DNA from 4 places in the Streptomyces sp. NPDC020597 genome. Region 1 is predicted to be linked to each of the others. Evidence: riboswitches for the same ligand, from Rfam matches in the RefSeq annotation. Region 1 holds a riboswitch; each other region holds the start of a gene.
What was found. A riboswitch is a leader RNA that binds a small molecule or an ion and turns the genes downstream of it on or off. The one in region 1 is predicted to bind cyclic di-AMP.
Positions count from the first base shown of each region.

Region 2: linked by a shared signal. The riboswitch ahead of ACH4ZA_RS14420 (C40 family peptidase) and the one ahead of ACH4ZA_RS37205 (transglycosylase SLT domain-containing protein) in region 1 are both predicted to bind cyclic di-AMP.
Region 3: linked by a shared signal. The riboswitch ahead of ACH4ZA_RS08175 (transglycosylase family protein) and the one ahead of ACH4ZA_RS37205 (transglycosylase SLT domain-containing protein) in region 1 are both predicted to bind cyclic di-AMP.
Region 4: linked by a shared signal. The riboswitch ahead of ACH4ZA_RS10785 (M23 family metallopeptidase) and the one ahead of ACH4ZA_RS37205 (transglycosylase SLT domain-containing protein) in region 1 are both predicted to bind cyclic di-AMP.

Region 1 covers NZ_JBIRUL010000041.1:33,350-41,030, forward strand. Annotated here, with positions in the region: gene ACH4ZA_RS37190 (M56 family metallopeptidase) at 1-831, opposite strand, end outside; gene fahA (fumarylacetoacetase) at 1,145-2,356, opposite strand; gene ACH4ZA_RS37200 (HAD family hydrolase) at 2,777-3,601, shown strand; gene ACH4ZA_RS37205 (transglycosylase SLT domain-containing protein) at 3,633-4,115, opposite strand; cyclic di-AMP (ydaO/yuaA leader) riboswitch at 4,120-4,321, opposite strand; gene ACH4ZA_RS37210 (polyprenyl synthetase family protein) at 5,078-6,088, shown strand; gene ACH4ZA_RS37215 (outer membrane lipoprotein carrier protein LolA) at 6,658-7,681, shown strand, end outside.
Region 2 covers NZ_JBIRUL010000007.1:39,125-46,805, forward strand. Annotated here, with positions in the region: gene bioD (dethiobiotin synthase) at 1-138, opposite strand, end outside; gene ACH4ZA_RS14390 (adenosylmethionine--8-amino-7-oxononanoate transaminase) at 141-1,430, opposite strand; gene bioB (biotin synthase BioB) at 1,423-2,634, opposite strand; gene ACH4ZA_RS14400 (8-amino-7-oxononanoate synthase) at 2,782-3,909, shown strand; gene ACH4ZA_RS14405 (DUF397 domain-containing protein) at 3,964-4,212, opposite strand; gene ACH4ZA_RS14410 (helix-turn-helix transcriptional regulator) at 4,222-5,094, opposite strand; gene ACH4ZA_RS14415 (ATP-binding protein) at 5,308-5,799, shown strand; gene ACH4ZA_RS14420 (C40 family peptidase) at 5,916-6,389, opposite strand; cyclic di-AMP (ydaO/yuaA leader) riboswitch at 6,393-6,604, opposite strand; gene ACH4ZA_RS14425 (hypothetical protein) at 6,975-7,280, opposite strand; gene ACH4ZA_RS14430 (ATP-dependent Clp protease proteolytic subunit) at 7,288-7,681, opposite strand, start outside.
Region 3 covers NZ_JBIRUL010000003.1:452,561-460,241, forward strand. Annotated here, with positions in the region: gene ACH4ZA_RS08155 (SurA N-terminal domain-containing protein) at 1-46, shown strand, start outside; gene ACH4ZA_RS08160 (nucleoside triphosphate pyrophosphohydrolase) at 204-1,235, shown strand; gene ACH4ZA_RS08165 (cytochrome P450) at 1,270-2,640, shown strand; gene ACH4ZA_RS08170 (transglycosylase family protein) at 2,858-3,898, shown strand; cyclic di-AMP (ydaO/yuaA leader) riboswitch at 4,104-4,285, shown strand; gene ACH4ZA_RS08175 (transglycosylase family protein) at 4,289-4,993, shown strand; gene eno (phosphopyruvate hydratase) at 5,363-6,658, shown strand; gene ACH4ZA_RS08185 (septum formation initiator family protein) at 6,778-7,254, shown strand; gene ACH4ZA_RS08190 (DUF501 domain-containing protein) at 7,288-7,681, shown strand, end outside.
Region 4 covers NZ_JBIRUL010000004.1:464,691-472,371, reverse strand. Annotated here, with positions in the region: gene trmB (tRNA (guanosine(46)-N7)-methyltransferase TrmB) at 1-832, shown strand, start outside; gene ACH4ZA_RS10795 (PrsW family intramembrane metalloprotease) at 888-2,468, shown strand; gene ACH4ZA_RS10790 (aldo/keto reductase) at 2,533-3,477, opposite strand; gene ACH4ZA_RS10785 (M23 family metallopeptidase) at 3,640-4,686, opposite strand; cyclic di-AMP (ydaO/yuaA leader) riboswitch at 4,694-4,862, opposite strand; tRNA gene ACH4ZA_RS10780 (tRNA-Met) at 5,209-5,282, opposite strand; gene ACH4ZA_RS10775 (dihydrofolate reductase family protein) at 5,354-6,481, opposite strand; gene ACH4ZA_RS10770 (MarR family winged helix-turn-helix transcriptional regulator) at 6,562-7,113, shown strand; gene ribA (GTP cyclohydrolase II) at 7,247-7,681, shown strand, end outside.

The sequences.
Region 1 (7,681 bases):
GGGCGGCTCGAGGAGGCGGTCGACGCGCTCGCCCAGCAGACGGTGACTGGAGGCGCAGGACAGGACGCCGCGGTGCTGGTTCAGCTCGATCAGGGCCAGCGCCGTCGTCAGGTGTCCGCAGCGGCGTGACGCCGTGTCGTCGGCGGCGAGTTCGACCAGGCGGTGCGTCTGGTCGCAGAAATGCGAGAAGAGCGGAATGCGGGGGAAGCCGGTGGCGAGGGCGGTGGACAGGTGCAGCAGCCAGTCGTGGTGGGCGCGGGCATGGCCGCGCTCATGGGTGAGGACGGCGTCCAGCTGGTGGGAGGTGAGGCGATGCAGGGCCCCGGTGGTCACGATCAACTGGGGAGGGCTGCCGGGCATCCACCAGGCGTCCGGGTATTCGTCCTCCAGCACGAGCAGCGGGCCCCGGGCGGGTGGCAGGCCCGCGGGCAGGTCGGGGGCGCGTTCGCGCAGGTGGGCCCGCGCGCGGTCACGGCGTCGGCGCGCCTCGACGAGTTCACGGGCGAGCATGGCGGTGGTCCACGCGGCCCCGCAGGCCAGCAGCAGGGTCAGGGCCGTCGCCCACAGCGGGGCGGCGGAGAGGTCGTACGCCTCGGTGACTCCCGCCGGGGCGGGCGCGAAGACCCGCGAGCGGACGGTGTGGAAGACGGCTGCGGCGCCCAGCACCAGGGCCGTCAGGCAGCACAGCAGGACGGTGGCGACCAGGCACTGCCACACCCACAGTCCCACCACCGGCTCCCGCTCGGGCCAGGCGGAGCGGGTCAGCGCACGGGGGGCCGGCACCGCGGCGGTCAGGCCGACGATGCTCAGCAGGAGCAGGCAGACGGTCATGCCGGGGGCTCCGGATCCTGGTCGGGAAGGGGGCGCGCGCCACCCGGGCGCGACGCGCGTGCCGTCGTCGCGCACACGTGCGGCCTGCCACGGGCGGCGGGCCCGGTACGAGGACCGCGCCCGACGCCAGTATGACGGCGGTTCCTCCGGGAGTCAGCCCAAGTCGACGCCCGGATTCGGCCCCCGCCGCCCTGCCCGGGCGTGGACCCGGAGGCCGGCCGGCGCACCGCCCGCCGTCCCGTCGCCGGGCACGGCGCCGCCCGCCGTTGCGCGGCCCGTCAACGGGCGCGGGGGCGGGAGCGTGGGCCGCGCCTCAACCGGCGACCACCCGGCCGCTCACCTCGCCCAGACCCACCCGCACTCCGTCGGGGCCGGGAGCCCACGCCGAGAGGGTCACCACATCGCCGTCCTCCAGGAACGCCCTTTTGCCGTCGGGCAGTTCCAGCGGGTCACGGCCGTTCCAGGTCAGCTCCAGGAGGGAGCCGAGCTGGTCCGGGTCCGGTCCGCTCACCGTGCCCGAGCCGTACAGGTCGCCGGTGCGCAGGGACGCCCCGTTGACCGTGAGGTGGGCCAGTTGCTGGGCGGCCGTCCAGTACATGGTGGAGAAGGGCGGCTCGGAGACGACGTGACCGTTGACCGCGACAGAGATGCGCAGGTCGTAGCCGGCGGGTTCGGCGTCGGAGTCGTCCAGGTAGGGAAGGAGGGGGTGGGTCCGCTCCGGAGGCGTGGTCCGAGCCTCGTCCAGGGCGTCCAGGGGGGTGATCCACGCCGACACCGACGTGGCGAACGACTTGCCGAGGAAGGGGCCGAGGGGTACGTACTCCCAGGCCTGGATGTCACGGGCGGACCAGTCGTTGAGCAGGCACAGCCCGAAGACGTGCTCGCGGTAGTCGGCCAGTGCGACCGGGCTGCCCTGCTTCGACGGCACGCCGACCACGAAGCCGACCTCGGCCTCGATGTCGAGCCGCACGGAGGGGCCGAAGACGGGGGCGGGGTCGGAGGGCGCCTTGCGCTGGCCCGAGGGGCGCACCACGTCCGTTCCGGAGACCACGACCGTGCCGGCACGGCCGTGGTAACCGATCGGCAGGTGCTTCCAGTTGGCGAGGAGGGTGTCGCCGGCGTCCGGGCGGAAGATCGCACCGGCGTTCCTGGCGTGATGTTCGGAGGAGTAGAAGTCGACGTAGTCGGCGACCTCGAAGGGGAGGTGCAGGGACACCGCGGACAGGGGATGCAGCAGCGGTTCGACGGTGGGGCGGTGAGCGGGGTCGGTGACCCACTCCGTGAGCGCACTCCGCACCTGCGACCAGACGGCGCGACCCGCCGCGAGCAGCGGGTTCAGGGTCGGCGCCGACAGCAGCTCCGCGTGGGGCGAGCCGAGCGCCCGGGCAGCCGCGCCCGCGTCCAGCACGTGCTCGCCGAGCCGGACGCCGACGGTCCGCCTGGTGGAGCCCGAGAGGGAGAACACGCCGTACGGGAGGTTGTGCGGGCCGAAGGGGTCGCCCTCGGGAAGGTCGAAGGGGGGCATCGGGTACTGCCTCTCTTTCCTGCACTCTCTGGTGCTCGCCATGTCGTGGTCACCGGACACCGGGCGGATGTCGCGCGGGTGCGGCGAGCCGCGCCACACGTTACGGCTGACCTGGCGAAAGCGACATGGGGGACGGGCCGGCGAGGCGTTTCGGCCGGCAACACCGTCCGTCCGGCGCGGCCCGCCCCGGCGCGCGCCGCCTGGCCCCGGCCGGTTCAGGATCCGGCGCCCGATCTCCGACCGGTGCGCAGGCCGTCGAGCGTCCGCCGGCCGGCGATGGGTCAGAAAGCCGCTTCATTGAGCCAGTCCCGGGACGGCACGAGGCCAGTCCCGCAAGGAGAGTTGGCAGAACAGGGCAGGACCTGGCCGTGGTTCGCCTCACGTCGAACCCGGGGGGTACGGGATCCGTATTCTCTGATCATGGCCGCACCCACCGCATATGCCGCGCGCACCGCGTACTCCCTGATCGCCACCGACCTGGACGGAACGCTGCTCCGCGGCGACGACACCTTCTCCGACCGGTCGCTCGACGCACTCGCGCGGGTGGCCGCCGCCGGCGCACGCCACCTGGTGGTGACGGGACGGCCCGCGCCCCGGGTGCGGCCGCTGCTCGAGCGCCTGCACAGCAGAGGGCTCGCGGTGTGCGGACAGGGTGCGCAGCTGTACGACGCCGGTGCGGACCGGCTGCTGTGGTCGGTGACCCTGGACCGGGAATTGGCGGAGACCGCGCTCGGCAAGATCGAGGCGGAGGTCGGGCAGCTCTACGCGGCGGTCGACCAGGACGGGGTCGACGGGCTGACGCTCATCGAGCCGGGCTACCGGATGCCCCACCCGACGCTGCCGGCGCTGCGCGTCGGCCGGCGCGACGACCTGTGGTGCGAGCCGATCAGCAAGGTGCTGTTGCGCCATCCCGCCCTGTCCGACGACGAGTTGGCGGCGACAGCCCGCTCGGTGGTGGGTTCCCTCGCCACGGTCACCATGTCGGGTCCCGGCACGGTCGAGCTGCAGCCCTGCGGGATCACCAAGGCGACGGGGCTCGCGCTGGCCGCGGAACACCTCGGGCTGCGGCCCGAGGACACCGTGGCCTTCGGGGACATGCCCAACGACATCCCGATGTTCGACTGGGCGGCGCGCGGCGTGGCCATGGCCAACGCCCATCCCGAACTCAAGGCGGTGGCCGACGAGGTGACGACGTCGAACGAGGACGACGGCGTGGCCGTCGTCCTCGAAAGACTGTTTCCGTGAGCCCGACCCGCCGGTCGACCCCGCCGGATCGTCAGTAGGCGCCGAAGACGTTGTCGATCGAGCCGTAGCGCGCGGCCGCGTAGTTGCAGGCGGCGGTGATGTTCGCCACCGGGTCGTAGGAGTTCCAGGAGGTGCCCTCGACGTGGTAGGCGCGGAAGGTCGGGTCGATGACCTGCAGCAGGCCCTTGGACGGGATGCCCGCGGCGGCGTTGGAGTCCCAGAGGTTGATGGCGTAGGGGTTGCCCGACGACTCGCGGATGACGTTGCGGTAGATGCCGTTGTACGACCCCGGGATGCCGTGCTGCGACATGACCTGCAGGGAGGCTCGGATCCAGCCGTCGAGGTTGTCGGAGTAGCCGAGGCTGGTCGCGGTGGCGACGGTCGGGGTGGTGGCCGCGGAGGCGGTGGTCGCGCCGATGAGCGGGAGCGCCAGTACGGCGACTCCGGTGCCGGCGACGGCGAGCTTGCGGACCAGGCGGGACGTGCGGTTGGAACGCTGAGCGGCAGCGGACATGACGAGCTTTCCTCTCCGTCGCCTGCGAGGTGAGCTGTCGGGTTCGGGCGGGAGCTGCCCGGTCGCGTCCTGACGGTCGCGACTTCACCCCGAGCCGTAGCGGATTGCCCGTAAAGGTCTGGATGTCCAGAACGTCAGAGCAATGCGCTGCGGCGGCCTACCTGGTTCCCCCGCTCCTGCCATGCGTTTCTCGGTGGGTGTTACGGGCGGCGGCAGGATTAGGCGTCCGCCCGACAGGCCGGGAACGTATGCGAGAGCACATGTCCGAAACAAGTGCCGGATTCACAGATGACCCCTATTGACCTTGGTCTGTGCCGTATGGGGCACTTGATCCTTTGTGGGTGCAAAGCATCAACTCGCCTGCCGGGTGCGGTGGATCGAGGGGTGGCGGACGCCGGTCGCCGCGCGGAAGCCAGTGAGCCATGTCACGCTGGATCACAAGGTTCGCTAATCGGGCATTAGCCTCAACTGGCTTGTTATGGCGCATGGGAGAGGTGGGCGGCCTCTGCCGCACCCCCGGTCGCGCCCCTCGTGGCGCTACCGACCGCCTGAGGCGTCCCCGGTCGCGGCCCGTGTCACGCCGGGGGGCCGTGCCGGCGGTCGCGTCGCGCGGTTGCGTTCCGCGATCGCGTTGCGCCGGGGTCACTCTCTGTATGTGTGGCGGCATGGTCATGTCGCCACGGCACACCCGGCCGGGTGCCGGCCTCGGCGGGAACATGATTCGGCACTTCGCGGCAACCCGATGAATATCTCTTCGTATGGGCTGATCAGAAACATCGCGGACGTGATCAGATACGGTCTGGCCCGATGCGTGCACCTCGCGGGCGAGTGCATTCGCCCCCGGGGGACGTGGGGGCTATCGGTGATCGAAACGTGACCGGATACGCTGACTCGAGTGATGGCAGCGACCTATCGACAAACCGCGTAATCGCCAGTAGACACCAGCAGACAGGAGACCCCTCGTGACCGTCGTCGGGCCGTTCGGGCTGAGCGTGCGGGACCAGGCTCTGGAAGCCGATGTCCAGGCCGGATTGGCGGCTGTCGAGGAAGGCTTGCTCGAGGCCACCAAGAGTGAGGTTCCGTTCATCACGGAGGCCGCCCAGCACCTGGTGCGGGCGGGCGGGAAGCGGTTCCGCCCGCTGCTCGTGATGCTCGCGGCGCAGTTCGGTGACAGGCACGCGCCGGGCATCGTGCCGTCGGCCGTGGTGGTGGAGCTGACGCACCTGGCCACGCTGTACCACGACGACGTGATGGACGAGGCCGCCGTACGGCGCGGGGTCCCCAGCGCTAACGCCCGCTGGGGAAACTCGGTGGCCGTCCTCACCGGTGACTTCCTCTTCGCGCGTGCCTCGCACATCCTGGCCGATCTCGGTCCGGAGGCGGTGCGGGTGCAGGCGGAGGCGTTCGAGCGGCTGGTCACCGGCCAGATCCTGGAGACGGCGGGGCCCACCGACGGGCGGGACCCGGTCGAGCACTACCTCGACGTGCTCGGCGGCAAGACCGGTTCGCTGGTCGCGGTCGCCTGCCGGTTCGGCGCCATGATGTCGGGCGCCGACGACACGGTCGTCGACGTGCTGACGCAGTACGGCGAGCGGCTCGGCGTCGCCTTCCAGCTGGCGGACGACGTGCTGGACATCGCGTCCGACTCGCACGAGTCCGGCAAGACGCCCGGCACCGATCTCCGCGAGGGCGTGCCCACCCTGCCCGTGCTGCGGCTGCGGGAACGGGCCGCGCGACTGTCCCTGCCCGAGGACATCGCACTGTGCGAGCTGCTGGACTCCGACCTGAGCGACGACGCCCGGCTCGCCGAGGCCATCGAGGCGCTCCGGGCCCACCCGGCGCTGGAGCAGGCCCGCCGGGACACCGTGCGGTACGCGAACGACGCGCGGGCCGCGCTGGCGCCGCTGCGCGAGTGCGACGCGAAAGCGGCGCTGATGGAACTCTGTGACGCGGTGGTCCACCGGGCGGGCTGAACCCTCCCCGCACGTCCCGCCCCCCGGCTCCCGGCTCCCGCCCCCCCCCGCCCCTCGGCTCCCGACCGCCGATGTCCGGCCGGCTGTCGAGCCCGCGAGCCGTGCGGCTGTCGAGCCCGCGGCCGTCGGCCGTCGAGCCACCGAGCCGTGCGGCCGGCGACCCTCGTCGTCGGCCGCGCCGCCCGACGCGCATCGCCGGCCGCCTCCGCCTCCGTATCCGCATCCGTAGCAGCCGCCGCAATCCTGTCTGCCGCTGTCTCTGCCGCGGTCTCTGTCTCTGTCTCTGTCTCTGTCTCTGTCTCTGCTGCCGTCTCTGCCACTGCTTCTGCGTTCGCATCCGCGTCGAGCCGTCGCGACCCCTACGGGTCCGCAGCCGTCCTGACGCTCCCGTGTCATACCGCAGGTGTATGCGGAGTTGAGCCCTCGGGTTGACGCTTCCGAGGAGTCGATTTGGTCAGATGGGAACCACGGAAAACACCACTCCTCACCGATTCGGGTGAGAATGGCGGCTCGGGGTGGGACGTTCAGCGTGATGACCAGCCGCCGCCGACGACGGAGGTAAGGGACACATGGCACCGAAGGCATCCGACGACACCATGACCGGCGGGGACGCCATCGGCGGGGAGGCCGACGACCTGCGCGTCGGACGGCGCAAGGCCGTGCGTTACGTCGTTCCGGTCACCGTGATCGGTGTCGCGGCCGCGACGATCGGGCTGGTCCCGGCGCTCGCCGACTCCGGCGACCCCGACCTGCCGAAGATCACCGCACAGCAGCTCCTCGACAAGATCGCCGCCTCGGACGTGCAGCAGCTGTCCGGAACGGTGAAGATCACCACGGACCTCGGGCTGCCCGACCTCGGCGGTCTGGAGAGCGGCCTCCTCTCGGGGGCGGCCAAGGGCGACGACGGCTCGGCCGCCGATCCGTCCGCCAAGCTCACCGAACTCGCCTCCGGGACGCACACGTTGCGCGTCGCCGCCGACGGGCCGGACCGGCAGAAGCTCTCGCTGCTGGAGCACGCCGCCGAATACAGCGTCATCCACAACGGCAAGAACGTGTGGGGGTACGACAGCGCATCCAACGAGGTCTACCACTCCACCGTCGAGGAGAGCGCGGGGAAGAAGGCGGAGCCCCCCGTTCCCGCGACGCCGAAGGACCTCACCGAGGACGCCCTGAAGGCCGTCGACGGCACGACGTCGGTCACCGTGGACGGCACGGTCCAGGTCGCCGGCCGCGACGCCTACAAGCTGCTCGTGAAGCCGAAGCAGTCCGGGTCCACGGTGGGCGCGATCAGCGTCGCGGTGGACGCGAAGACGGGCCTGCCGCTGAAGTTCACGCTGACCCCGGCGAGCGGCGGCGCCGCCGTCGTCGATGCCGGCTTCACCCAGGTCACCTTCGCCAAGCCCGCCGCCTCCACCTTCGACTTCACCGCTCCCAAGGGCGCGAAGGTCACCGAAGGCGACGAGGGCGGCAAGGACCGCAAGGGCGGCAAGACTCACGAGGGAGCCATGCCGGCCCCCGGGCGCGGCGACTCCGACGGCTTCGCCGAGGCCTTCGGCGGTCAGGGCGGTCCCGAGGGCCTCGACGTCATCGGCG
Region 2 (7,681 bases), on a different contig from region 1:
GCCGGGCGCCACACCGGTCTGCGCCGCCTTCAGCACGGCCACCGACCGGCCCGCCGCCAGCGCCGCCGCGGCGACCGCCGCCGTCGTGACCGTCTTGCCGACCTCCGTGCCCGTCCCCGTGATCACCAGGATCGGCATGCTCACTCCTCCCGCGCCGCGGCGCACACCGCACGCGCGATCCGTGCCACGTCCTCGTCCGACGTGACGTACGGCGGCATCGTGTAGACGAGATCGCGGAACGGCCGCAGCCAGACGCCCTCGCGCACGGCCGCCGCGGTGGCCGCCCGCATGTCCACCTCGTGGTCCAGCTGGACGACCCCGACGGCGCCGAGAACCCGTACGTCCCGCACGCCCGGGAGCCCCGACGCCGGCGCGAGCCCCTCCCGCAGGCCCGACTCGATCCGCTTGACCTCCGCGAGCCAGTCCTGTCCGAGCAGCAGCTCGATCGACGCGCAGGCCACGGCCGCGGCGAGGGGGTTGCCCATGAACGTCGGACCGTGCGCCAGCACCGGCACCTCGCCCCGCGAGATCCCGTCGGCCACCCGCGCGGTGCACAGCGTCGCCGCCATCGTCAGATAACCGCCGGTCAACGCCTTGCCCACACACATCACATCCGGCGTGACCGAGGCGTGCCCCGCCGCGAACAGCGCGCCCGTACGGCCGAAACCGGTCGCGATCTCGTCGAACACCAGCAGCACGTCGTGCGCGTCGCACGCCTCGCGCAGCACCCGCAGATAGCCGGGGGAGTGGAACCGCATCCCCCCCGCGCCCTGCACCACCGGCTCCACGATGACCGCTGCCAGCTCGTCGGCGTGCCGTTCGACGGCCGCGCGCAGCCCTTCGGCGTACGCCTCGTCGTACTCCGCCGGGGGAGCGTCCACGAAGACCTGCCGGGGCAGCACCCCGGTCCACAGGTCGTGCATCCCGCCATCGGGGTCGCACACGGACATGGGCTGCCAGGTGTCGCCGTGATAGCCGCCGCGCCAGGTCAGCAGGCGCCGCTTGGCCGGACGGCCCAGCGAACGCCAGTACTGCAGGCACATCTTCACGGCGACCTCGACCGACACCGAACCGGAGTCGGCGAGGAAGACGTGCTCGAGGCCTTCGGGCGACATGTCGACGAGCAGCTTGGCCAGCCGGACGGCGGGCTCGTGGGTGAGCCCGCCGAACATGACGTGACTCATCCGTCCCAGCTGCTCGCGCACGGCGTCGTTGAGCACCGGGTGGTTGTAGCCGTGGATCGCCGACCACCAGGACGACATGCCGTCGACCAGCTCGCCCGAGCCGTCCGCCATCCGCAGCCGGATCCCGCTCGCCGACTCCACGACGAGCGGTTCGGCCCGGCCGGGCATCGGACCGTAGGGGTGCCACACATGCCGCCGGTCGAGTTCCAGCAGCTCCGGCACGCCGAGCGGGGACGGCTCAGGCATTGGGCGCGAGGTCGGTGCCGGCGCCGCGGCGGCGCACGGCGACCAGGTCGGTGCGGGCCTCCCCGGCGGCCGCCGCGGCGGCGGGGGCGGTCGCCGCAGCGGGTACGGAGCCGCAGACGCCGCCCTCGTGCGACCCGCAACCCGCCAATTCCTCGGAGCCGCAGCCGCCGCCCGCGTGGGACCCGCAGCCGCCCCGCGCCGCCCGGTGGCCGGGCAGCGTGACCTGGTCCGCGCCCTCCACCTCGAAGCCGGCGTCCGCGATCATCTCCAGGTCGGCCTTGCCCGCCTGGCCCTCGGTCGTGAGGTAGTCGCCGAGGAAGATCGAGTTGGCCAGGTGCAGCGCGAGCGGCTGCATCGTGCGCAGATGGACCTCGCGCCCGCCCGCGATGCGGACCTCGACGTCCGGGCAGACGAACCGCACCATGGCCAGGATGCGCAGGCAGCGCTGCGGGGTGAGGTTCCACTCCTTGGCGAGCGGGGTGCCCTCGACCGGGATGAGGAAGTTGACCGGCACCGAGTCCGGGTCCAGCTCGCGCAGCGAGTAGACGACGTCCACCAGGTCCTCGTCCGTCTCGCCCATGCCGGCGATCAGACCCGAGCAGGCCGACAGGCCCGCCGCGTGCGCCTTGGTGACGGTGTCCACCCGGTCGGCGTAGGTGTGCGTGGTCGTGATCTCCCCGTACGTCGACTCCGACGTGTTGAGGTTGTGGTTGTAGGCGTCGGCGCCCGCCTCGCGCAGCCGCTCGGCCTGGCCGTCGGAGAGCAGACCCAGACAGGCGCACACCTCGACGCCCTCGTTCTGTTCCTTGATCGCCTTGATGGTGTCGGAGACCCGGTCGACGTCCCGGTCCGTCGGCCCGCGCCCGGACGCCACCAGACAGACCCGCTTGGCGCCCCCGGCGAGACCGGCCGCGGCGGCCTGCGAGGCCTCCTCGGGCTTGAGCCAGGTGTACTTCAGGATGCCGGCCGTCGAGCCCAGCCGCTGGGAGCAGTACGAACAGTCCTCGGGGCACAGGCCCGACTTGAGATTGACGAGGTAGTTGAGCTTCACCCGTCGCCCGAACCAGTGCCGGCGCACCTTCCCGGCCGCGGCCACCACGTCCATCACGTCGTCGTCGGAAGTGGCGAGGACGGCCAGAGCCTCCTCGCGGGTCGGCAGCTCGCGCCGAAGCCCCTTGTCCACCAGCGTGTTCAGCAGGTCCATGAGAGCCGATCCTGTCCTACGCACCCGCTCCGGGCCAAGGTAGGGATCACACAACACACCCGGTTCGACGTGTGGGTATTGCCACACCGTGGGCGGGCGGCCCTGCCGCTAGGGTCTGTCCGCTACCTACAAAGCCCCGGAGGACCCATGGCGTTCGGCTGGATCGACGAGCAGGCGGAGCTGCGCCGCCGGGCCGGACTCGTACGGACGCTGAGGCCGCGCCCGGCCGACTCTCCGCTGCTCGACCTCGCGAGCAACGACTACCTGGGTCTGGCCCGTCATCCCGAGGTCGTCGAGGGCGCCGCGGACGCCGCCCGCACCTGGGGCGGCGGCGCCACCGGCTCCCGCCTCGTCACCGGCACCACCGAGCTGCACGGCGAGCTGGAGCGGGAGCTGGCGGACTTCTGCGGCTTCGAGGCGGCGCTGGTCTTCTCCTCCGGCTACGCGGCCAACCTCGCCGCCGTCACCGCGCTGGCCCCGCACGGCTCGCTGATCGTCTCCGACGCGGGCAACCACGCCTCGCTCATCGACGGCTGCCGGCTGGCCTGGGGCGCCGTCCAGGTCGTCGCGCACGCCGACCCGGAGGCCGTGCGCAAGGCGCTCGACGCCCACGACGGACCGGCCGTGGCCGTCTCCGACGCGGTCTTCTCGGTCGACGGCGACGCGGCCCCGCTGGCCGGTCTCGCCGCGGCCTGCCGGGAGCACGGCGCCGGACTCGTCGTCGACGACGCCCACGGACTGGGCGTGCTCGGGGACGGCGGCCGGGGGACCGCGCACGCGGCCGGTCTCGCCGGCGCCGGCGACGTCGTCGTGACGCTCACGCTGTCCAAGTCGCTCGGCAGCCAGGGGGGCGCGGTGCTGGGCCCCGCGCGGGTGATCGAGCACCTGGTGAACGCGGCCCGCACGTTCATCTTCGACACGGGCCTGGCCCCGGCGGCGGCGGGCGCCGCGCTGGCGGCCCTGCGGCTGCTGCGCCGGGAGCCGGAACGCGCGGCACGCGCGCGTGCGGTGGCGGCCGAACTGCACGCCCGGCTGACGGCCGCGGGCCTGGAAGCGGTGCGTCCCGACGCCGCGGTCGTCTCGGTGCGTGCTCCGTCCCCGGAGGAGGCTCTGCAGTGGGCGGCGGACTGCCGCACGGCAGGCCTGGCCGTGGGCTGCTTCCGACCCCCTTCCGTGCCCGACGGGATCTCACGCCTGAGGCTCACCGCCCGTGCGGACCTCTCCGGGGCCGAGGTGGAACGGGCGGTGCGGGTGATCGGCGGGACGCGGCCGTGAGTCGGCGGGACAGGGCCGTGGGCCGCCGGTGACGGAGGGCGCCTTGCGGCGTCGTCAGCTGCGGCTCGGTCGGCGGAGCGCGGCGGTGAAGCCCGTCCAGCTCTCGGGGGAGAAGAGCAGGGCGGGGCCGGCCGGGTTCTTGGAGTCGCGCACGGCGAGCAGACCGGCCCAGGGGCCGCGGTCGGGCCGGGCGGTCTCGACGCAGTTGTTGGCTCCGGTGCTGTAGCTGCTGCGCAGCCACCGCATCGGCGGGAGAGGGTCGGGACCGGTACGGGAAGGTACGTTCCGCGGTACTGCGGACATGGTGCCTCCTTATGCGCCGCCGGCGAGAGCGGCGAGGTGATCCGATGATTCCCCGGGCGAAAGGGCTTGCGCCCTAAGGGCGTTGAAGGCCTGGGCATAGGCCTGGAGGTCTTCTTTCCGTTCGAGATAGAGGCTACTCGTCAAGTGGTCGAGAACAACCACATCCAGATCAGAAGTGCGCGAAAATGAAAAGATAACGAAAGGGCCGGTTACCCCGATATGCGCACCCGCCCTGAACGGCAGCACTTGAAGACTCACGTGCGGCATTCGGGAGGCCTCCGCAAGCCGTCGCAGCTGGTGCGCCATCACCTCGGGACCGCCCACCTCGCGGCGCAGCACCGACTCGTCGAGCACCGCGCTCAGCTCCAGCGGCGGCTGGGCGCGCAGCACGTCCTGGCGGGCCAGCCGCACCTCCACCAGGGCGTCCAGCTGCTCCTCGTCGAGGCCCTCGACGGCCGCCAGGGTCACCGCGCGTGCGTACTCGGGCGTCTGCAGCAGACCCGGCACCACGGTCGTCTCCAGCGTGCGCATCGCGCTGGCCTGGGACTCCAGGCTGATGAAGTCCCGGTAGGCGGGCGGCAGCACCCCGCGGTAGGCGTGCCACCAGTGGTCCCGGCCGCCGCCACCGCCGGCGCCGGAGTCGGCGCCCGCCAACGCCAGCATCAGCTCCCGCAGTTGCGGATCGGCCACCCCGTAGACGTCGAGGAGTAACCGCACATCGGCCGGTTTCGATCCACTGGTGCCGGTCTCGATACGGCTCACCTTGGACTGGTGCCAGCCCGCGAGCCGGGCCGCCTCACCGCTGGTGAGGCCCGCCTGGGCGCGTAAAGTGCGCAGTTCCGCGCCCAGCTTGCGGCGGCGCACCGCCGGTCCGTGCTGCACGGGCTTCTCCTTACTCCTGACAGGCCGAGCAAATACGCTCTGTCGTCGCAGAGTTCACCGCATCGAGCGACAGATATATGCACATCTTGGTGGATCGCCACCCGTGACCGGCGTCGTGATGGCAGTCTGGCGAAGAAGCACCAGTCCGGGACCGTACTCGAACGATCCGCGCCGTATCGGGCTCCGGTCCCGTGGGAAAGGTACGACGTCGCCATGGCAGATCACCTGGAAGCAACCGTCACTCTGCCGAGCGATCCCGCCTCGGTCTCCACGGCCCGCGCGTTCGTGGTCGGCGCCCTCGGCGAGTGGGGCCTGCCGGCGGACGCCGAGGCGGCCGACACCGTCCGCCTGATCGTCTCGGAACTCGCCACCAACGCCGTGCAGCACACCTTCGGTCAGTCACCCACCTTCACGGTGGACCTCGTGCTCGACCGCGACGAACGTCTGAGCATCGGCGTGACCGACAGCCACCCGCGCTTTCCGCAACGACTGCCGGCCGCCGTCCAGCAGGACAACGGCCGAGGCATGGTGATCATTCGCTGGCTGACCGCGGAGGCCGGCGGCAGACTCAGGGTGCGGCCCACCCGGGAGGGCGGCAAGACGGTCATCGTCGAGCTCCCGTGGGCCGTCCCGGCGGCGGAGCCTGCTGCCGGAGTCCTGGCGGTCCCGGCGGTCCCCGCGGAAGGCGAGCTCCCGGGGCGGTGAGGGCGTGTCAGGACGCCGTACACGGCCCCGGGAGGTCCGGATGGGCCCGGCGGCTCGGCCGGACCCGGCAGATCGGCGCCAGGTCCCGTCGGACCCGGCGGATCGGCGCCCCGGGCCTAGCGGACCCGGCCGTACCAGACGCTCTTGGTCCAGATCTTCTGCAGCTTCACCACGTCCCCGGTCTTCGGCGAGTGCCAGATCTTGCCCTTACCCGCGTAGATCCCGACGTGGTACACGTTCGACCCCGAGTGGAAGAACACCAGGTCGCCCGCCTTGCGGCTGGACGCCGAAATGTGCTTCGTCTTGTTGTACTGCTGGGCCGCCGTCCGCGGCAGACTCTTGCCCGCCTTCTTGAACGAGTACATCGTGAGCCCCGAGCAGTCGAACCTCTTCGGCCCGGTGGCCCCGTACTTGTACGGCGCACCCTTCTTGGAAGCCGCGACCTGCAGCGCCTTCGTCGCCGGTGTGGCGGCCGCGGCATCCGGAGCGAGCCCCGGGACCACGACCGTGCCGCCGACGGCGGCGATGGCGAACGCCGAGGCCGTACCGGCCCGGGCCATGAGCGACGGGACACGATTGAGCGCAGTCATGCGCAACCCTTCGTCAGCCGCCTGTGAAGGATGACCTGTCGGATTCGGGCTGGCGAAGTTGCCCGGCCGCGTCAGCGGCTTCACCCCAAGGGCTGCTCGGCCCGGTCATGGCGTGACCGTTCCGGCGACCCGTCGTGCTTGGGTCCTCCACTCCTGCCGATGCACTCCTGTCGACCGGTCATCCGGGAGGCGGCAGGACTCGGCGTCCACCCGGACCGCCCCGCCGCTTGTGGCGGGGGCTTGTCGTCAGTCAGGGATCTTGGCTCACGGATGTCCGAAAATCCCAACGGAACCGGGGATTTGTGGGGTTACTCACCACTCACCCGTTCGGGTGAACACCCTGACGGGTGATCAGGTGGCGCGCCGTCTCAGGGGCTCCCACCAGCGGCGACGTCTTCTGTTCCGCTCGAAGAGCGCCCTTTCGCGCAAGTTCTGGGCGTCCGGGGGAACAGTAGACGTTCTGCCGAACGGGGGTACGCCTTCTGGGCCGTTTCGACTCCGGCCCGGACGTCACGTCCGAGTCGGGAGTCGTCCTCGCCGAGGGCGCCCGTGCCGCCGGCCGCCGGAGCCGCGAGCCGTACCCGGTCAACTCCCGGAGGCCGGCGGCAGCGTGACGCGCGCCGTGCGGCGCTCCCCGTCCAGGACGCGCAGCGCCCGTGCGAGCGTCGGCGCGTGCAACTCGCTCTCCCCCCGCTGGTGCATCAGCGTCAGCGCGTCGCGCAGCGCGGCCGCCTTGCTCACCAGCGCCTGGGCGGCGCGCAGTCCGCGGTAGGTGTCCGTGTGGTGGGCGGGGTTGATGCGGCCGAGCAGGTCGACGACGTCGAGGTAGCCGTCGATCAGCTCGGCCTCCGCGCGGGTCAGCGCGGGCAGCGGCGGCAGTTCGGGCACCATCGCCGGCTCACCTCCCGTCCTGCGTCCCGGACGGCGCCTTGCGGCTCGGGATGATCCCGTCCACCAGGCCGTACTCCACCGCCTGCGGGGCGGTGAGGAACATGTCGCGCTCGATGTCCGCGGTCACCTGCTCCGGGGTGCGCCCGGTGTGCCGCACGAGCATCTCCTCCAGGGTCGCGCGGGTGCGGGCCAGCTCCTCGGCCTGGACGGCCAGGTCGCCGGCCTGCCCCTCGACCGGCTCGGGCAGCGAGGGCTGGCGGATCGTCATCCGCGCCCCCGGCAGGCTGAACCGCTTGCCCGGCGTGCCCGCGGCCAGCAGGACCGCGGCCGACGTGCCCGCCTGCCCCAGGCAGGTCGTCGACACGTCGCACGTGACGAACCGGATCGTGTCGTACAGAGCC
Region 3 (7,681 bases), on a different contig from region 1:
GTGGGTGCGGGAGGTCACGGCGACCGGGACCAAGCAGACGACCTGACCCCGTGCGCACGGGGCGACGCGCGACCCGTGACCGGACGTGCGACGCCGTGAGCGCCCCGTCCGGCCGTCGGTCCGACCATGTGATCGTGTGACCGGAAGGCCTGCCCTGTGGACGAGTCCCCTGGCGGGCGGCGGGCGTGGGTTACGTTCGGGGTGTGAACGCAATCAGCTCCGCCGACGCCGACGCCGCAGTCACCGCCCCGGGCCGCGTCGTCCTGCTCACCACCAGCCACCGCGTCGCCCCCGGTCTGCTGTCCTGGCCGGCCTGGCAGATCCTGCGCGCGGCGGACCGGGTGCTGTGCGCGGACGGCGCGCACCCGCAGCTGCCCTATCTACGGGACGCGGGCATAGCGGTCGAGGAGAGCTCACCGACCGCCGAGGAGCTGGTCGCCGCCTGCGCGGGCGGCCGCACCGCGGTGGTGGTGGCTACCGGCGAGGGTGAACCGGCCCTCACGGACGGTCTGGCCCGGCTGGCGGGCTCCGGCCGGGTGTCGATGCCGGAGCTGGAACTCCTCCCCGCCTCCTACGACCTGCCGGGCGCCCGGCTCCTCGACCTCGTCCAGGTCATGGACCGCATCCGCGAGGAGTGCCCCTGGTCCTCGCAGCAGACCCACCAGGGCCTGGCGAAGTACGCGATGGAGGAGGCGTACGAGCTGGTCGAGGCGATCGAGGACGGCGACCGGGACGAACTCCGCGAGGAACTGGGCGACGTCCTGCTCCAGGTGGTGTTCCACGCCCGCATCGCCGAGGAGGACGAGGAGTCACCGTTCTCCGTCGACGACGTCGCGGGCACGATCGTCGCCAAACTCGTCCACCGCCACCCCCATGTCTTCGGCGACGCCACCGCCACCACGCCGGAAGAGGTCAAGGAGCACTGGCTGCGCACGAAGGCGGTCGAGAAGCGGCGGGCGTCGGTGACCGACGGCGTTCCGCTCCACCAGCCCGCGCTGGCTCTCGCAGCGAAGCTGATGGCGCGCACCCGGACGGCCGGGCTGGACGTGCCGCTGCCGGCCGCCGAGGGCATCGGCTACGAACTGCTCGCCCTCGCCGCCCGGGCCGAGTCGCAGGGCGTGGACCCGGAGGCGGCGCTGCGGGCGGCGGCCCGCGCCTACCGGGACGCGATCAGGGTCACCGAAGGCCTCCCCGACCGCCCGGCCCCGCCCTCGTCCCAGGGCGAGGGAGCGTGACCGTGCACCTCGGGAAGCCCGCTACCGTCGGGGAGTGACCGACCCGACCCATCCGGCCGACCCGGCCGACCCGACCCGCCCGACCGAACGGACCGACCCGGCCCGGTCGTCCCGCCGGTCCCCGGCCGACGCGCCGCCCGCGCCCGAGCTCTTCACCTGGGAGTTCGCCACCGACCCCTACCCCGCCTACGCCTGGCTGCGGGAGCACGCCCCGGTGCACCGGACCGCGTTGCCGAGCGGGGTCGAGGCCTGGCTGGTCACCCGGTACGCCGACGCCAGGCAGGCCCTCGCCGACCCGCGGCTGTCCAAGAACCCCGCACATCACGACGAGCCCGCCCACGCCCGGGGCAGGACCGGCATCCCCGGGGAGCGCAAGGCCGAGCTGATGACCCATCTGCTCAACATCGACCCGCCGGACCACACCCGGCTGCGGCGACTCGTGAGCAAGGCCTTCACCCCGCGCCGCGTCGCCGAGTTCGCGCCGCGCGTGCAGGAGCTGACGGACCGGCTGATCGACCGGTTCGCCGCCGAGGGCCGTGCCGACCTCATCCACGACTTCGCCTTCCCCCTGCCCATCTACGCGATCTGCGACCTGCTGGGCGTCCCCGAGGAGGACCAGGACGACTTCCGCGACTGGGCCGGGATGATGATCCGGCACGGCGGAGGTCCCAGAGGCGGCGTCGCCCGGTCGGTGAAGAAGATGCGCGGCTACCTGCTGGAGCTCATCCACCGCAAACGCGCCGGACTCCCCGACGAACCCGCGCCGGGCGAGGACCTCATCTCGGGTCTGATCCGCGCCTTTGACCACGGCGAGCACCTCACGGAGAACGAGGCCGCCGCGATGGCCTTCATCCTGCTGTTCGCCGGCTTCGAGACGACGGTGAACCTCATCGGGAACGGCATGTACGCCCTCCTGACCCATCCCGCACAGCGCGAGGCCCTGCAGCGGTCCCTCACCGAGGACGGCGGCGACCGGGCCCTGCTCGCCACCGGCGTCGAGGAACTGCTCCGCTACGACGGCCCCGTCGAACTCGCCACCTGGCGGTTCGCGACCGAGCCCGTCGCCATCGGAGGCCAGGACATCGCACCCGGCGATCCCGTCCTGGTCGTGCTGGCCGCCGCCGACCGCGACCCGGCCCGCTTCACCGACCCCGACACCCTCGACCTCTCCCGCCGTGACAACCAGCACCTCGGCTACGGACACGGCATCCACTACTGTCTGGGTGCCCCGCTGGCCCGGCTGGAGGGCCAGACCGCGCTCGCCACCCTGCTCACCCGGCTTCCAGACCTCCGACTGGCGGTGGAACCGGCGGAGTTGAGGTGGCGCGGCGGCCTCATCATGCGCGGCCTGCGCACGCTGCCGGTCGAGTTCGCCCCGGTGTCCGCCGCCGGCTCCGGCGCCTGACGGTCGTGTCACGAACAGTGCGGACCTGACGGAACGTCAGCCGGATTGTGACCATGAGGCGGAGCAAAGGTGACCGATCCTCAAGTCTGTGATCTTCACGTGATCTGCGCGGCATTAACTTGTGACAAGTGATCGTCTGCCGATACGTTCACTCGTCAGCGCGACGCGTCAGATCACTCGCCCGCGCCGGCACTGCTGTCCAGAGAAAGGCCCTCGCATGCTCTCCGGGAACGGTCGTCACCGTCGCCCCCGCCAGGCCCCCGCGCTGCTCGTCGCGGCCGGGGTGACCGGCTCCGCCATCGCCATCCCGCTGCTCGCCGCCTCCGGCGCGAGCGCCGCGGACGGCACGGTGTGGGACAAGGTGGCGCAGTGCGAAACCGGGGGCTCGTGGAGTGCCGATGACGGCGGTGACGGCGAGTCCGGCGGCCTGAGCCTGACCCTGCAGGACTGGAAGGCCTACGGCGGGCTCGACTATGCGGCGAGCCCCGATCTGGCCAGCCGCAACCAGCAGATCGCCGTGGCGCAGAAGGTGCTCGCGGCCAAAGGCGTCGGCGCGTGGGGCACCTGCGGGCTGACCTCCGGGCTCACCAAGGAGAACGGCGCGCTGGCCGTGGACACCGGCGTGGCGGGCGATTCGTCTGGTTCATCCGGATCGTCGGGTCTGTCGGACCTGTCGAGAGGCTTGTCGGGTTCCTCGGGGTCGTCGAGCTCCTCCGATTCGGGCAAGGGCTCGACCGACTCCAGCGGTTCGACCGATTCATCTGACTCGTCCGCATCGCCCGACCCGTCCGGCAATTCCTCGAGTTCGCCCTCGGCGTCGCCTTCGTCGCCTTCGTCCTCTTCTGCCGCCGTGGGCGACTCCGACGGCACCGGTCGTCAGGGCGACCCGCAGGCGGCCGACGGCTCGACCGCGGGTACTTCGAAAGCGGATGACTCGGACAAGTCGGTCCAGGATGTGGGTTCCTGGAATCTCGTCGACACCGGTTCCCTCGGCTCCGGCCGCCATCGAGGCACCACGGCCGACGAGGCGGCGGTGGAGGGCGCCGACGTCGGGGCCGGCGGTGCGTCCACCGCCTCGACGGGCCGGCATGCCGCGGCCGGCTATGTCGTCCAGGAGGGCGACTCTCTCGCCTCCATCGCCGACTCCCTTGGCCTCCACGGCGGATGGCGCGCCCTCTACGCCGAGAACAAGGACGTCATCGGCCCCGATCCGAGCGACATCGCCCCCGGTCAGACCCTCGACACAGGGGTCCAATAGGGCGCAAAGCCCAAGAAAAACAGCGGGAGTTCACGTCACGCTTCGCGTCGAATGTCCGATTTGGCGAAAGTGTGGGATGAGTCTCAGAAGCCCTGATCGTCTTTGAAATTCCGCGGATCGCGTGTCTACGGTCGTGACCGCTCGGCAACCCGAGCCCCGGCCGTCGCAACGCCGAATCCTGCCAGCGGCAGCCCGGGAACAGTCGTCGCGTCAAGCGCCGTAGGCAGGAGCGGGGGACCCAAGGTAAGTGCCGCACCGGGAAGTCACCGGAGCGGCTTGGGGTGAAGTCACCCCTCCACGGAGCGAGGTCTCCGACGGAGGAGTGGCCGGGCAACTCACTTGGCCCGAACCCGACAGCTCACCTCGCAGGCGTCGGTGAGGGGATCCACCATGCTGTTTTCCGGTAAGGGCAAGCACCGTCGTCCGTCCAAGGCCACCCGCGTCGCCGCTCTCGCCGGTGTCACCGGCGTCGCCATCGCCGCCCCGCTGATGGCGGCCGGCAACGCCTCCGCCGCCACCGCCTCCGAGTGGGACGCGGTCGCCCAGTGCGAGTCCGGCGGCGACTGGTCCATCAACACCGGCAACGGCTACTACGGCGGCCTGCAGTTCTCGTCCTCCACCTGGGCCGCGTACGGCGGCACGCAGTACGCCTCGCAGGCCAACCAGGCCTCCAAGGCCCAGCAGATAGCCATCGGCGAGAAGGTCCTCGCGGGTCAGGGCAAGGGCGCCTGGCCGGTCTGCGGCAAGGGCCTGTCCGGCGCCTCCTACGACGGGGGCGGCGCCGCCTCCTCGAACTCGGGCTCCTCGAGCTCCTCGGACAGCGGCAGCAGCTCCCGCTCGACCGAGCAGAAGAGCAGCTCCCGCTCCACCGACCGTCCGGCGGCCGCCAAGAAGTCCAAGACGGTCACCACGCCGACCGGCAAGAAGGTCAAGAAGGGCGACGGCGAGTACAAGGTCGTCAAGGGCGACACCCTCAGCTCCATCGCCGAGAAGCACAAGGTCAAGGGCGGCTGGCAGAAGCTGTTCCAGCTGAACAAGGACATCGTCCAGGACGCCGACCTCATCTACCCGGGTCAGCAGCTGCACCTGAAGTGACAGCCGGCTGCCGACGCCGACGAGGCCGCTGAGCCCTCCCGGTGAAGGCCGGTCGCCTGAGGGCCTCGTGAAGGTCTCCTCGCCCCCACCCCCATGGGCCCCCCGTCCCGGTGCGTGTTCCCCCGTACGCACCGGGACGGGGTTTTTCTTGCGCCCCGCGGGCGGTCGTCGCCCGCCCGCCCCGTTCCGCGCGCTGTTTGCGCGGTCTTCCGGGCGGCTTTTCCCAGCCGCTTTGTTCCGGACAGGAACAATGTGTACGGTCGGACCGTCCACGGGACGGTCGGTCGGTGGCCGACGCTCCGGAGACGGTTAGGCTCTAGGCGCAAGGCCACGCGCCGCGCACTTTCAGCGTCACATCCCATGAAGGAGATGCTCGTGCCGTCCATCGACGTCGTCGTAGCCCGGGAAATCCTGGACTCCCGAGGCAACCCCACGGTCGAGGTCGAGGTCGGCCTCGACGACGGCAGCACGGGTCGTGCCGCCGTCCCGTCCGGCGCCTCCACGGGCGCCTTCGAGGCCATCGAGCTGCGCGACGGTGACCCGAACCGCTACCAGGGCAAGGGCGTCGAGAAGGCGGTCCTCGCCGTCATCGAGCAGATCGGCCCGGAGCTCGTCGGCTACGACGCCACCGAGCAGCGCCTGATCGACCAGGCCATGTTCGACCTGGACGCCACCGACAACAAGGGCTCCCTCGGCGCCAACGCGATCCTCGGCGTCTCGCTCGCCGTCGCCCACGCCGCCTCCGAGGCCAGCGACCTCCCGCTCTTCCGCTACCTGGGCGGCCCGAACGCGCACCTGCTGCCCGTTCCGATGATGAACATCCTGAACGGCGGCTCGCACGCCGACTCCAACGTGGACATCCAGGAGTTCATGATCGCCCCGATCGGCGCGGAGTCCTTCTCCGAGGCGCTGCGCTGGGGCGCCGAGGTCTACCACACCCTCAAGAAGGTGCTGAAGACCAAGGGCCTGTCCACCGGCCTCGGCGACGAGGGCGGCTTCGCCCCGAACCTCGAGTCCAACCGCGCCGCGCTCGACCTCATCATCGAGGCCATCCAGCAGGCCGGTTACGTCCCCGGCGAGCAGATCGCGCTCGCGCTCGACGTCGCCGCGTCCGAGTTCTACAAGGACGGCAAGTACGAGTTCGAGGGCAAGTCCCGCTCGGCCGCCGAGATGACCGAGTACTACGAGGAGCTCGTCTCCGCGTACCCGCTCGTCTCCATCGAGGACCCGCTGTACGAGGACGACTGGGCCGGCTGGAAGGTCATCACCGACAAGCTGGGCGACAAGGTCCAGATCGTCGGCGACGACCTCTTCGTGACCAACCCGGAGCGCCTGGCCCGCGGCATCGAGGAGGGCTCCGCCAACGCCCTGCTCGTCAAGGTCAACCAGATCGGCTCGCTGACCGAGACCCTGGACGCCGTCGAGATGGCCCAGCGCAACGGCTTCAAGTGCATGATGTCCCACCGCTCCGGCGAGACCGAGGACGTCACCATCGCCGACCTCGCCGTCGCGGTGAACTGCGGTCAGATCAAGACCGGCGCCCCGGCCCGCTCGGACCGCGTCGCCAAGTACAACCAGCTGCTGCGCATCGAGGAGATCCTCGACGACGCCGCGGTGTACGCCGGCCGCTCCGCCTTCCCGCGGTTCCGCTCCGCGAACCACTGAGCACGGCCCGAGGCTGACCCCACCCGGGGTAAGGCCTAGCCAGTCGCACGAACGTCCCCGTACTCGGTCCCGTACCGTGTGCGGGGACGTACGCACGTGGGAGACGGGAGGCGCAGCACATGGCCGTGAAGGACCGGGACCGTTTCTCCACCGCGACCAGGATCAAGCTGCTCGGCGAACAGACCGCGGCCCGCGTGTACCGGTCGCAGACCAAGCGCCAGGCCCGCCGCTCCCGCCTCACCGGCCGCGCGGCCCTGCTGGCCCTCGTCCTGTGCACGCTGATCGTGGCCCTGGCCTACCCGATGCGCCAGTACGTCTCCCAGCGCGCCGAGATCGCCGACCTGGAGCGCGAGAAGCAGCAGGCCGGCGAGCGCGTCGAGCAGCTGCGCGACCTCAAGGCGCGCTGGCAGGACGACGCGTACGCCGAGCAGCAGATCCGGCTGCGGCTGCACTACGTGCTGCCGGGGGAGACCGGATACATCGTCGTCGACCCGGACGCCGCCCGGCAGTCGCGCGCCGAACTCGGGGCGGCCGACCGCCCCTGGTACTCCAATGTCTGGGACGGGGTCGACAAGTCCGACGCCTCTGACCACTGACCGACCGACCGACTGACCGATGGAAAGACAGGCATGCAGACGCCCCCGCCGACCACTCCGCGCACCGAGCCCACCGACGCGGACGTCGAGGCCTTCAAGCAGCAGCTCGGACGCCCGCCGCGCGGCCTGCGCGCGATCGCGCACCGCTGCCCGTGCGGTCAGCCGGACGTCGTCGAGACGGCCCCCCGGCTGCCCGACGGCACCCCCTTCCCGACGCTGTACTACCTGACGTGCCCGAAGGCCAACTCGGCGATCGGCACGCTGGAGGCGAACGGCGTGATGAAGGAGATGACGGAGCGGCTGCAGTCCGACCCCGAGCTCGCCGCCTCCTACCGGGCCGCGCACGAGGACTACGTCCGGCGGCGGGACGAGATCGAGGAGCTGAGGAACTTCCCCAGCGCGGGCGGCATGCCGGACCGCGTGAAGT
Region 4 (7,681 bases), on a different contig from region 1:
GAGTGTTCCCGATGTCCCCCCGTCCTCCCCGCGTGGTGAGCACCACCCGGGGGAGCCCGTTCGGCATACCCGGGCCAAGGGGGAGCCGCGGTTCCCCGACGGGCCGCGGGCCGATCCCGCCGGTTCGCACTTCGAGCGGCGGATCCGCAGCTTCCAGCCCCGCCGCAGCAGGGTCACGGCCGGGCAGGCGGACGCGCTGCAGCGGCTGTGGGCCAAGTGGGGGCTGGACATCGACGGGCGTCCGGTGGACCTCGCCGAGCTGTTCGGCGCAGCAGACCGGCCCGTCGTGCTGGAGATCGGTTTCGGCATGGGCGAGGCGACCGCGCAGATGGCCGCCGCGGACCCCGGCACCGGCATCCTCGCGGTGGACGTGCACACGCCGGGCCAGGGCAACCTGCTCGGCCTCGCCGACCGCAACGCGCTGACCAACGTCCGGGTCGCCAACGGCGACGCGATCATCCTGTTGCGCGAGATGCTGCCGGCGGACTCACTCGCCGGGCTGCGCGTCTACTTCCCCGACCCCTGGCCCAAGAAGCGCCACCACAAGCGGCGGCTGATCCAGCCGGAGTTCCTCGACCTGGCCGCGACACGGCTGAAGCCGGGCGCGCTCGTGCACTGCGCGACCGACTGGGAGCCGTACGCGGAGCAGATGCTCGAGGTGCTGACCGCGCACCCCGACTTCGAGAACACCCGGGCCGACGGCGGGTACGCCCCCCGCCCCGACTTCCGGCCGCTGACCCGTTTCGAGGGCCAGGGGCTGGACAAGAGTCACGTGGTGAACGATCTGCTCTTCCGGCGCGTACAGCATCGCGTCCAGCCCGGGGATCACTGACCGAACCATTCCGTCCACCACAGTCCCCTCCCTCGTTAGGGTCGATGCCGTGGCCATCAGTTCCCCGTTTCCGCCCGTTCCGCCGCAACCGCCGCACCCCGGCGGCGGGCCCGAGGGCGGTGTGCTCCGGCACGCTCACTGGTGGCAGCACAGGTGGGTCCGGTACGGGGCGCTGGTCACCCTGCTCGCCCTGTCCGGGCTGGTCATCCTCGCCCTGGTCCGCGAACAGACCGGCACCGAGGGCCTCCTCGTGGGGCTCGGGCTCGCCGTGCTGCCCGTGCCGCTGCTCGTCGCCGCCTTCCGGTGGCTCGACCGGGTAGAGCCCGGCCCGTGGCGGAACCTGATCTTCGCCTTCGCCTGGGGGGCGTGCGCGGCGGCGCTGATCGCCATCATCGCCAACAGTTTCGCGACCAGATGGATAGCCACCGCGACCGCAGACCCGTCCGGCGCGGACACCCTGGGCGCGACCGTCATAGCGCCGGTCGTCGAGGAGTCCGCCAAGGCCGCGGCCGTCCTGCTCGTCTTCCTCTTCCGCCGGCGGGACTTCACCGGGATCGTCGACGGCGTGGTGATAGCCGGGATCACCGCCACCGGCTTCGCCTTCACCGAGAACATCCTCTACCTCGGCACCGCCTTCGGCACCGACCAGCTCACCGGCGACAGCGGCATCGCCTCCGTCACCGCCGCGACCTTCTTCGTGCGCGTCGTCATGTCCCCGTTCGCGCACCCTCTGTTCACCGTCCTGACCGGCATAGGCTTCGGCGTCGCCGCGCTCTCCGGGGAGCGTCAGCACACGCGGCGCGTGCTGCTGCCGCTGTCCGGGCTGCTCCTCGCGATGGGCATGCACGCCCTGTGGAACGGCTCCTCGTCGTTCGGCGAGCTCGGATTCTTCGCGGTGTACGCGGCGATCATGGTGCCCGCGTTCGGGCTGCTGACCTGGCTGGTGGTGTGGACGCGCCAGCGCGAGCTGCGCACGGTGCGCGAGGAGCTGCCCGCCTACGCGGCCGCCGGCTGGATCGCCCCGGCCGAACCGTTCGCGCTCGGCTCGATGCGGGCCCGGCGGCTGGCCCGGGTGTACGCGGGGCGTCACCTCGGCAGGCCGGCGGCCCGTGCGGTGGCCCAGTACGAGGCGTACGCGACGTCCCTCGCGTTCCTGCGCCACCGCGGCCGGCAGGGACGGGCCGGCGCCGATTTCCTGGTCCGCGAACGGGAGTTGCTGAACGAGCTGTGGCGACGCAAGGACGTCGCCCGTCCCGCGATGGATTACGCGGCCCGCATGACGGCCCCTCCGGTACGGATGCCCCCGCCGCCCTGGCCGGCGTACGGGGCGCCCGGGGTGTACGGGGCGTACGGGTACGGCCAGGGCCCGGCGTACGGCCCCCCGGGTCAGGCGTACGGCCCGGTGCAGGGATACGGCCAGGGCCCGGCATACGCGCACGGGCCGGCGTACGGCCAGAGCCCGGCGTACGGCGGCCGGCCGCACTCCTCCGGAACCGACCACAGGAACGGCCACACACCCTCATACGGGTACGGGTACGGGTACGGGACCGGGACCGGGACCGGACAAGAGCAAGGGCACGGATACGGGTATCCTCCGGGCCCGGGCCCCCGCCCCGCGGCAGACCCCCACCCGTAGAGTCGTCCCCCACCCGTAGGGCCGTCCCCCACCCGTAGGGCCGTGGAGCCGCGCGTCGATCAGGTCACGCCGACGCCTGCGTCAGGCGGGCGACCTCCGCTTCCGTGAGCTCCAGGTCCGCCACCCCGAGCAGCGCCGGGAGCTGCTCGACCGTGCGGGCCGAGGCGATGGGCGCGGCCACCGTCGGCTGCGCGGCGAGCCAGGCCAGGGCGACGGTGGCGACCTGGGTGTCGTGGGCGCGGGCGATCTGGTCCAGCGCGGTGAGGACGCTGCGGCCCCGCGTCGTGTCGAGGTGCTTGGCGGCGCCGCCGGCGCGGGCGCTCTCGACGGTCGTGCCGGGCCGGTACTTGCCGGTGAGGAAACCAGCGGCCAGCGCGAAGTACGGGACGGCGGCGAGGCCGAAACGGGCGGCGAGATCCTGGAGTTGCCCCTCGTAGGTGTCGCGGGAGACCAGGTTGTAGTGCGGCTGCAGTGCGACGTACCGGGCGAGGCCCTCGCGGTCGGAGAACTCCAGGGACTCCTGGAGGCGTTCGGGCGAGATGTTGGAGGCGGCGATGTGCCGCACCTTGCCCGCCTTCACCAGCTCGTCGAGGGCGCCGACGATCTCCTCCACGGGCACTTCGGGCTTGTCGAAGTGCGTGTAGTAGAGGTCGATGTGATCGGTGTCCAGGCGGCGGAGCGAGGCGTCGGCGGCGGCCTTGATGTTGTCGGCGGACAGACCGGGGAAGTCGGGGTGCTGGCTGACCTTGGTGGCGATCACGACGTCGTCCCGGTTGCCCCGGGCCTTCAGCCACCTGCCGACGATGGTCTCGGACTCACCGCCGCTGTTGCCGTCGACCCACGCCGAGTAGGAGTCGGCGGTGTCGACGAAGTTGCCGCCCGCGGCCGAGTAGGCGTCGAGGACGGCGAAGGAGGCCGCCTCGTCCGCGGTCCAGCCGAAGACGTTGCCGCCGAGGGCGAGCGGGAAGACCTCGAGGTCGGAGGAGCCGATGGTGCGCAGAGAAGTCATGCTTCGTCTCAACGGACGCGGCGGGCACGCCATTCCGCGCGGGGCACGAAGAACATGTGAACAAGCGGCAGCCCTGACGTCGGGGGTGGCCGTCAGGGCTGCCGTTGCTCGATGGTCCTGAAAGCTCCTCGAGAGACGACTCAGGCGTCCTCGAGGGAGGGCTCAGGGGTTGAGGCCCTTGCTGCGCAGCCAGGCCGCCGGGTCGATGCCGTCGGCGTTGCCGTTCGGGTGGACCTCGAGGTGCAGGTGCGCCCCGGTGACGTTCCCGGTGGCGCCCACGCGGCCGATCACGTCACCGGTGGCGACCTTCTGGCCGACGCTGACGTTGATCGACGACTGGTGGCAGAACCAGATCTCGGTGCCGTCGTCCAGGGTGAGGATGGTGCGGTAGCCGTAAGCGCCGGCCCATCCGGCCTCGGTGACGGTGCCGGAGTGGACGGCCTTGATGAGCGTGCCGGTGGGCGCGGCGAAGTCGAGTCCGGTGTGGTACCCGGAGGACCACAGGGAGCCGGCCTGACCGAACGTCGAGGTGATGGTGTACGAGGAGGTGGGCAGCGTGTACTGCTTGGCCAGCTCGGCCAGGCGCGCGGCCTCGACCTTGGCGGCGGCCTCCTCGGCGGCCTTCTTCTTCGCGGCGGCGGCCTTGGCCTCCGCCTCCTTCTCGGCCTTGACGACGGCGTCGGCCTTCGCCTTGGCGGCCGCGGCGGCTGCCTTGACCTCGACCTGGGTCTTCTGCGACTCGGCCTGGGCCATGATCCGGCTGCGCAGGGCCTCGCCGGCGTCGGCGACGCTCTGGGCGGTGCCGGCGTCAGCGTCGGTGTCGTTGTCGACGGCGGCCTCGGAGCCGAAGCTCGCCAGGGCGGACGCGGTTTCCGGGGCGGGCTCGTCCTCGGAGATCAGCGAGCCCACGCCGGGCAGGTCCGGCATGGAGATGGAGACCGGGGCCTTGCCGGTGTTGGCGCTGGCCATCCCGCCGGCGCTGACGGCGGCTATGACGCCGACGCCGAGGACGGTGGAGCTGCGGGCGAATCCGCCGCCGCGCTGCTTGGCGACGCGGTGCTTGCCGCGTACCGGGCGAATGGACTCCGCGGTGGGGTTCCACTCCTCCCAGGGGCCCTCGTCGGTGCGGTGGCCGCCGTAGCCGAAGGTCTCGGTGGAGGGTCGGGCCGGCGCGTACGGGGCCTCGGGGGCAGGCGGGTTGGACGCCACGCGGGCGCACTCCTTTCCTTCCGTCGCCTACCGGGTTAGCTGACGGGTTCGGAGTCGGAAGGTCTCCTACGCGCGTATACCGGCCGTGGACTCTGCGAGTTCACGGAGGCTTCCGCGTGATTCACCCCAAGGTGGTGGTTCCCCGGTTCCCTTACGGGATTCGGCGCGTGCGCGCGCGGAGCCGGCTCTGGTGCCGGCTGGGACGGCCGCGCTGCGTTATCGAACGTTAATAGACCCGGGGGTGCGTTTCCAAGCTCTTCTGCTTGATCAATAACATTTCTGGCCTGGACTTTCGGGCCAGCAGCGGTGAAAAACGGGCGAGTTGCCCCTCGTCCGCCGCGCATCACCCGTCACACGCGTAGCGACGGCGCCCCGGCCCCGGCGCACAGGGCGGCCGGGCGGTCACGAAGGGTCACGATGCGCCCCCGGAGTGGCGCTGGGTGGCACTGGGCGGCGCGGAGTGGTCCGGGGCAAAAGCACCGAGGGCCGGAACCCTTTCAGATTCCGGCCCTCGGCCTTCAGTAGCGGGGACAGGATTTGAACCTGCGACCTCTGGGTTATGAGCCCAGCGAGCTACCGAGCTGCTCCACCCCGCGTCGTTGTGTCTCAAGTGTACGTCATCCGGCGGACGCCGAGCACCAGGGTTTGTCGCGGCCCGGCCCCGGCCTCACAGCAGGTGCCGGTTCGGGGCCTTCGCCCGCTCCTCGTGCTCCGGCAGCACGAGGACGTCGACGCCCGCGGCCGCCAGCAGGCCGGTCCCGTCCGCCGCCGCCACGAAGGTGTCCGGCTCGCGCCACGCCGTGACGACCCGGCGCACACCGGCGTCCAGGATGAGGCGGGCGCACGGGGCGGGACGGGAGGAGCGGCGGGCGCACGGCTCCAGGCTCGTGTAGACGGTGGCGGCGGCCAGCCCGGGGTCGGCCGGGTCGAGTTTGGCGAGCGCCGCCTCCTCGGCGTGCACGACCGGGTCGCCGGCCTCGCGGGAGTGCCCGCGGGCGAGCTCCGTGCCGTCCGCGGCGACGATCACCGCCCCGACGCTGAACGCGGTGTCCGAGGGCGGGCACTGGGCGGCCAGCTCGCAGGCGAGGGCCAGCCAGTGGCGGTCGGCCGCGGCGGCGAGCGGTCCGGCGCCGGGGGCGGTGGGCTCGTAGCGGTGCAGGACGACGTCCTCGATGCGCCGCGTCTCCACCAGCCGCAGCCGTCCGCCCTGGTAGCCGCCCGGCCCGAAGAGGCGGGGCGCGTCCGGGTCGCCCACGAACAGCGGGGCGAGGACGAGCTGGAGTTCGTCGGCGAGCCCCTGCTGGAGCAGCTGGGTGTGGACGGTTCCGCCGCCCTCGACCATGAGGCGCCGGACGCCGAGCTCGTCGTGGAGGTGCGTGAGGAGGCGGCGCCAGTCCAGCTCGGGGCCGAGCGGGACGACGTGTGCGGCGATGCCGAGCGCGCGGGCCCGTTCGGCGCCCTTCTCGGTCGTGTACACGGCCTTCTCGCCGCCCGTGTGCCAGAAGTTCGCCGCCGGGTCGAGGTCGCCGGAGCCGCTGACGGTGACCTTGAGCGGATAGGCGGGCCGGCCGGCGGCGACCCGGACGGCGCGCCGCTCGGGGGAGTTCACCAGGAGCCGGGGGTTGTCGGCGCGGATGGTGCCGGCGCCGATGAGGATGGCGTCCACGGAGGCCCGTACCGCGTCGACGCGGTCGAAGTCGGCGGGGCTGGAGAGCAGCAGGCGTTCGGGCGTGGTGTCGTCCAGGTAGCCGTCGAGGGAGACGGCGGCGGACAGCAGGACGTACGGGTACGGCATCGGCGTGCTCCCGGGCTCGGTCCGACGGCGGTCTTGCGTGGACGTCTTGGTTCAAGTTTGAAACAACCTACACTGGGTGCATGACGACTCGCTGGCTCACCCCCGAGGAGCAGCGCGCCTGGCGCGCCTACGTTGCCGGCTACCTCCTGCTGGAGGACGCGATCGACCGGCAGCTCCAGCAGGAGGCCGGCATGCCCCACCTGTACTACTCCATCCTCGCCAACCTCTCGGAGATCCCGGAGCGCCGACTGCGGATGACCGAGCTCGCGGAGCAGCTGAAGATCACCCGTAGCAGGCTGACCTATGCGGTGTCCCGGCTGGAGAAGGACGGGCTGGTGCGGCGCGAGGAGTGCCGCTGGGACAAGCGCGGCACCGTCGCGGTCCTGACGGACGAGGGCATGGCGATCCTGCAGAACCTCGCACCCGGCCATGTCGAGACGGTCCGCGCCGGCCTGTTCGACCGGCTCACCCCCGAGCAGGTGGGACAGCTCGAGGGGATCTTCACGCAGGTCGTCCGGGGTTTCCAGGAGGACGCGGGCGGCGAGGCCGGACCCGAGGAGCTCCCGTGGCGGCGGCGTTCGTCGCCCTGCTCCGGAACGCCGGGGACCCCGGGGGCCTCCGGGGTCTCGTGAGCCACACCACAAACCCGTTGCTTCAAATTTAAAGCATGGGGTAGGGTCTCGTTTCGTCGGTGTTGCTTCAAATCTGAAGCAACACCCGGCCCAGTGTCACCCTGTCAACGCCCTCCGGACCCGGGAGCCCCTCATGCCCGACACCCCCGCCGCCACCCAGCGCGCCCGCGTCCGGGTTCCGCTCCGCTTCCACGACGGCTACTCCGTGGACGCCGAACTGGTCACCTTCCACGGCCTCGTCGACGGCCAGGAGCACGTCGCCATCGTCCTCGGCGAGCCGGCCGCGGGCTCGGTCCCGCTGGTCCGGCTGCACTCCGAGTGCCTGACCGGCGACGCGTTCGGCTCCGCCCGCTGCGACTGCGGCCCCCAGCTGCGCGAGGCGGTCGAGCGGATAGCGGCGACGGGCGGTGTCCTGCTCTACCTCCGCCAGGAGGGCCGCGGCATCGGCCTCTACAACAAGCTCGACGCGTACGCCCTCCAGGACCAGGGCCTCGACACCTACGAGGCGAACGCCGCGCTCGGCCTGCCCGAGGACGACCGGGACTACACGGCGGCCGCCCAGATGCTG